2 regions of the Peribacillus sp. Aquil_B1 genome follow, and region 1 is predicted to be linked to the other one. Evidence: riboswitches for the same ligand, from Rfam matches in the RefSeq annotation. Region 1 holds a riboswitch; the other holds the start of a gene.

Region 1 (3,180 bases):
CTGTTAAGAAAATGATTGTATTTGGATGTCCTGCAATACTTGGGTTCACGATATTATCAATCGCTTGCATTTGGTAAGCAGCACGAGTGTTTTCAGTCAATGAACTGTCATCATAGTTCGCTTCACGTGTATCCGGATCAACAACAACATTTTCCAATACGGCACCGAAACGGATTGCATCGAAAATTTGTGGTTCTTTCTCACGTGAAAGATTGATCGTTTTCGCATAGCAGCCGCCTTCGATGTTGAATACGCCGTTAGAAGACCAGCCGTGCTCGTCATCGCCAATCAGCTTACGGCTAGTATCTGCTGATAAAGTTGTTTTGCCTGTACCGGACAGTCCGAAGAATAAAGCGACGTCCCCTTCACGTCCTACGTTAGCAGAGCAATGCATTGGAAGGATTCCAGCCTCTGGAAGTAAGTAGTTCATGATCGAGAAGATCGATTTTTTCATTTCTCCTGCATATTCCGTTCCGCCGATCAGGATGGTACGGCGTTCAAATGAAACGATGATGAAAGTTTCGGAAGTGGTTCCGTCCACTTCTGGGTCTGCTTTGAAGTTAGGCGCAGAAAGGATTGTGAATTCAGCTTCGTGACCTCTTAGTTCCTCTTCATTTGGACGGATGAACAAAGTATGGGCGAAAAGGTTATGCCAAGCATATTCATTAACAACACGGATTGGAAGACGAGATGATTCGTCTGCACCAGCGAAACCTTTAAAAACAAAAATCTCTTCTTTTGCTTTTAGGTAGTCAACTACTTTATTATATAGTTTATTGAACACATCTTCGGAAATTGGTTGGTTCACTGAACCCCAATCGATTTTATCTTTAACGGATGCTTCTTCCACGATAAATTTATCTTTAGGTGAACGACCAGTATATTTGCCAGTTTCAGCTTTTACTGCGCCGGTTGATGTTAAAACGCCTTCATTTCTGCTTAATACTTTTTCGACCAATTGAGGAACTGAAAGTTGAGTTTGCACATTGTTTCCTGTTAATAACTGGTGTAACTCATTAGAAACATCTACAGAATTCATATATGAGGTACCTTCCTTTGTTTAAGTTTTTAGATTACAATTAGTATAACACATTCATTTAAATAGTCTATACTATTTCTTCTAATTTGTGATTATTTTCAGATGGTCGCGTTAATCATTTTATTCCGGCAGGAACCGAGTCAGGATTATCACATATACTTTAATGAAGTGAATTTATTTTAATAGGAAGTAAGTAAGCAATAATTTCCAATGTTGAAGTCGTTTTTCATCTGCTTAATACTTATTATTAATGGCAATTTCCAACATTTCTATTCGTATTTTGCATTGTAATACGCTGTATCAACATGTTTTTCAAATGAACGCCATACTGGGCGGAAATGTTCTTTTTAGAAAAGCATTGACAAATTCCAACCAGATACGATAATATCTTAAATTGTACGGATTCTCTTATCCCGAGTTGGTGGAGGGACAGGCCCTTTGAAACCCAGCAACCTGCCATATTGAACTTGACTCCAAGATCGATCGCCGAAAATAAAGCGAAGGTCTTCAAGGAATAGTGGTGATGGTGCTAACCTGAGCAAGGTAAAAAACCCTTGAACGATAAGAGTGAAAGGATAGAAGACAGAATTTTAAACCTTTCCTCATTTGCCAGGGAAGGTTTTTGTGTTTTTTATAAGTAATTCTGTGTCTATAGTTGAAACTAATGAGGGAAACGAGTTCCGTAAAAATCAGGCTTATGCCTACAACATACTAAATTCCAAGGAGGAAATATGATGTCAAAGAAACGTCTATTTACTTCTGAATCTGTTACAGAGGGCCATCCGGACAAAATTTGTGATCAGATTTCAGATTCCATTTTAGATGCTATCCTAGCTAAGGATGCAAATGCACGTGTTGCGTGTGAAACTAGTGTAACAACAGGACTTGTACTTGTTGCTGGTGAAATTACAACGTCCGCTTACGTGGATATTCCGCGTATCGTTCGTGATACGATTAAAGGAATTGGCTATACACGTGCGAAATACGGTTTCGATGCTGAAACTTGTGCCGTGTTGAGTTCCATTGATGAGCAGTCTGCCGATATCGCAGCTGGTGTCGATAAAGCATTGGAAGCTCGTGAAGGTAACATGTCTGAGGAAGAAATCGATGCAATCGGTGCAGGAGACCAAGGTCTTATGTTCGGATTTGCTTGCAATGAAACAGAAGAGCTTATGCCGCTTCCGATTTCATTGGCACATAAACTTTCATTCCGCTTGGCTCAAGTTCGTAAAGATGAAACTCTTGCTTACCTGCGCCCTGATGGTAAAACACAGGTAACAGTGGAATATGATGAGAATAACCGTCCTGTACGTGTAGATACGATCGTTATCTCTACACAGCATGATGCAGAAATTACACTTGAACAAATTCAAGCCGATTTAAAAGAACATGTGATTAAAGCAGTCGTTCCAGCTGAATTGATCGATGCTCAAACTAAATACTTCATCAACCCTACTGGCCGTTTTGTAATTGGCGGACCTCAAGGGGATGCTGGTCTTACTGGACGTAAAATCATCGTTGATACTTACGGCGGATATGCTCGTCATGGCGGCGGTGCATTCTCTGGTAAGGATGCCACTAAAGTTGACCGTTCTGCTGCATACGCTGCTCGTTACGTTGCGAAAAACATCGTGGCAGCAGGCCTTGCCGACAAAGCGGAAGTTCAATTGGCATACGCAATTGGTGTGGCAGAGCCTGTATCGATTTCAATTGATACGTTCGGAACTGGTACAGTTAGCGAAGAAGTCCTTGTTGACCTAGTTCGCGCCAACTTCGACCTTCGTCCAGCTGGCATCATCAAAATGCTTGACCTTCGTCGCCCGATCTACAAACAAACAGCTGCCTACGGACACTTTGGCCGTACAGATGTCGATCTTCCATGGGAACGCACGGACAAAGCAGAAACATTAAAAGCACAAGCGTAAATCATATAAAAAAGGTGTCCCGCAATTTGCGGGGCACCTTTTTTTGTGGATTAATTTTGCCGTCAGCGGGAATAATTCAAGAAATCCCTAAGAAATTCAACTTACGTGCAATACGCGTGATTCAGGGTCGTTTACAGTTTGTTTGGGTGAAATACTCGTGAGTCAGAGCAGTTTACTCGTGATATTGTAGCTTTACTTGTGAATAAGAGCGGTTTA
Region 2 (3,180 bases), on a different contig from region 1:
TGTTCCAACCCAATCTCCATTACTAGACCTCTCCAAACAATATTGGATTTGTTTTTAATTTAATATTATGGCCATTTCATAAAGGGATACAGGCAATATTCTTTTCAGAAAAAATGAAATAACAAGCTTGTAAAAGTAAATAATGAAATATCATAAAAAGTGTAAGTAAAATAAGTTTGTTTGCTTGATAACTATTTCACTAAAATGATAGAGGTGGATAAATTTGATCTTTCGGACCATTGATACGGAAAAAGATAAAGATATTATCGTTAAATTCAGGAAAGATTCCTTTGTTGTAAGTTTTGGATCTGAAGCTGGTTTTGGAGATGAAAATACATATCTGCAACGAATGGAAGAAAGGGTTCGCAAATTTCCGGGGGGGCAGGTAATCATTGAAAAGGACCAAGAACCGATTGGTCAAATGGAACTTCACATTCGGGAGTATGAAGGAAACGAGATTGGATATGTGAATCTATTTTATCTTATTCCCGAATACCGCAGTAAAGGCCTTGGCAAGGAATTGGTTCGCTACGCAGAAAACTTTTTCAGGCAATTTATTGTATCCGAATACCATTTAAGGGTTTCTCCGGATAATGGAAGGGCAATTCGTTTATATACGAATTCAGGCATGAAGAAGATAAGCGAAGAAAATGAAAAATACCTTGTATGGAGAATGAGTAAATCATTATATTGATATAATTAAAAAGTATCATTTCACTATACTGTGAAAATATTTTAAGCGATGAAAAATATGGTTGACTTTAGAGGGATTAGAATATATAGTGAAGGACATAATTAAATAAAACGTTAATTCTTATCAAGAGATGTGGAGGGACTTGGCCCTATGATACCTCGGCAGCGGGTTTTTACTTTTGTAAAAATACTGTGCTAATTCCAACGGACGAAAGTTTGAAAGATAAGAAGGAGCTTTTCTTAGATAATTAATTTAAGAGTTTACTCTTTTTTATGTCTAAAAGAGGCCTCTTCTGTCTGATGACGGAAGAGGCCTCTTTTGTTTATTCAAAATGTATATGGTTATTTGGAGCATTGGTGCAATTACTCGTGAATTTCGCAGATTTACTCGTGAGTTTCGAGCATTTACTCGTGAATTCAGCGCATTTACTCGTAAGTCCCAAAAATTTAACCCTATCATTATGAAACTTTGCAAAGCTCTTCTCTGGATAATGAATTCGTACAAATAAACAACATGGGGGGAGATTGGATGATTGAGTTTCAAAATGTTAAAAAGGATTATCAAACAAAAAAACAGACTGTCGAGGCTTTGAAGGGCATCAATTTGACAGTGGAAAAGGGGGATATATTCGGTGTAGTCGGTTATAGCGGGGCCGGAAAGAGTACGTTGATCAGGCTGGTCAATTTGCTTGAAGATCCTTCAGATGGTTCAGTGATTGTTGGGGGCAAGGATTTAACCAAGTTAAGCCCGAAGGAATTACGGGCAGAAAAGAAAAAAATCGGGATGATCTTTCAGCATTTCAACCTGCTAAACTCAAAGAATGTTTTTGATAACATTGCGATGCCGCTGGTTTTATCGGGAACTCCGGCTAAGGAAATCAAAAACCGTGTAGGCGAGCTATTGGAGTTCGTTGGCTTATCGAGCAAAGCAAAGAGTTATCCGGATCAATTATCCGGCGGTCAAAAGCAGCGGATCGGCATTGCGAGAGCATTGGCTACAAATCCATCGATCTTATTGTGTGATGAAGCTACGTCGGCATTGGATCCACAAACAACGAGTGCTGTTCTGCAGCTCTTAAAAAAAATTAATAAAGATTACAATATCACCATCTTGCTAATCACACATGAGATGTCTGTCATTAGGGAAATTTGCAATAAGGTAGCGGTCATGGAGGGCGGATGTGTCGTTGAACAAGGTTCGGTTTTCGAAGTTTTTGCGAAGCCGCAAACGGATATTGCAAAAAACTTCGTGAGAACGGTCATACATGACGAAATACCACAAAGTTTCATAAAAAGCTTAGGGTCTCATATCCCGATTATTTGGAAAATTAATTTTATTGGGACTACTTCTGGTACTCCTTTACTTTCAACGATCTCGAAGAAATATGATGTTCATTTAAGTGTCTTATCAGCCAATATTTCTGAAATTCAGGAAACGCCTTTCGGGAATTTGATCATCGAAGTTACCGGGAGCAAAAATGAGGTGGACATGGCTTATCAATATATTAAAGATGAGGGGATTCTCGTCCAGGAGGTGCAGGTAAATGGGTAATACGCTTTGGGGAATGGAAATAACGGCAGACCAGCTGTTGACAGCTTTCGGTGACACACTTTATATGGTAGCCATCTCATTGGTATTCTCCGGGTTGATCGGACTTCCGCTCGGTATCCTGCTTGTCATTACAAGAAAGGGTCACATCCTGGAGAATAAATGGATTTTTAATGTATTGAACCCGATCATCAATATATTACGGTCGGTTCCTTTCATCATCTTGCTTGTAGCAGTTATTCCCCTTACCAGAATGATTGTAGGCAGCGCGATCGGAATGAATGCGGCCATTGTTCCGCTCATCTTTTACGCGGCTCCTTATATTGCACGGCTTGTGGAGAACTCCCTGTTGGAAGTGGACAAAGGGATCATCGAGGCAGCTCAGGCGATGGGGGCTACGACATGGCAAATCATTTATCGCTTTTTGATTCCCGAGGGACTTAGTTCGTTGATCCTTACATTTACAACAGCGACAATCGGGCTTGTTGGATCTACTGCCATGGCAGGTGCCGTCGGGGCAGGCGGGGTCGGCGATCTGGCTTTGGCTTACGGTTATCAAAGGTTCGATACGATGACGATGATCGTTACAGTGGCGGCGCTCGTGATCATCGTTCAATTATTGCAATCCACCGGGAATTTCGTTTCAAGAAAAATAAGAAGAAGATAAAAATAACAGGAGGTAGGAGAAATGAAAAAAATCTTATTAACGATCATGGTATTGGCATTGGCCATCGTGGCTGCAGCATGCGGGAAAGAAGAAGGTGCATCAGGCAGTTCGGATGATGTGAAAACAGTAAAAGTCGGTGTCAGCAGCGGGGATACGAGAACATGGGAATACATTGTCGATATAGCGAAAGAGGAAGGGCTTAATATCGAACTGGTCACTTTCAATGATTATATCCAACCAAACCTTGCGTTAAGTGAAGGTGAAATTGATG

The links. A riboswitch is a leader RNA that binds a small molecule or an ion and turns the genes downstream of it on or off. The one in region 1 is predicted to bind S-adenosylmethionine.
Region 2: it holds a riboswitch for S-adenosylmethionine, as region 1 does, so the genes downstream of both, MPH60_RS00715 (methionine ABC transporter ATP-binding protein) here and metK (methionine adenosyltransferase) in region 1, are expected to answer to the same signal.

What each region holds. Positions count from the first base shown of each region.
Region 1 covers NZ_JAKXEE010000005.1:144,268-147,447, reverse strand. Annotated here, with positions in the region: gene pckA (phosphoenolpyruvate carboxykinase (ATP)) at 1-1,039, opposite strand, end outside; SAM riboswitch class I at 1,445-1,607, shown strand; gene metK (methionine adenosyltransferase) at 1,771-2,964, shown strand.
Region 2 covers NZ_JAKXEE010000001.1:138,315-141,494, forward strand. Annotated here, with positions in the region: gene MPH60_RS00710 (GNAT family N-acetyltransferase) at 224-694, shown strand; SAM riboswitch class I at 812-923, shown strand; gene MPH60_RS00715 (methionine ABC transporter ATP-binding protein) at 1,223-2,245, shown strand; gene MPH60_RS00720 (methionine ABC transporter permease) at 2,259-2,909, shown strand; gene MPH60_RS00725 (MetQ/NlpA family ABC transporter substrate-binding protein) at 2,931-3,180, shown strand, end outside.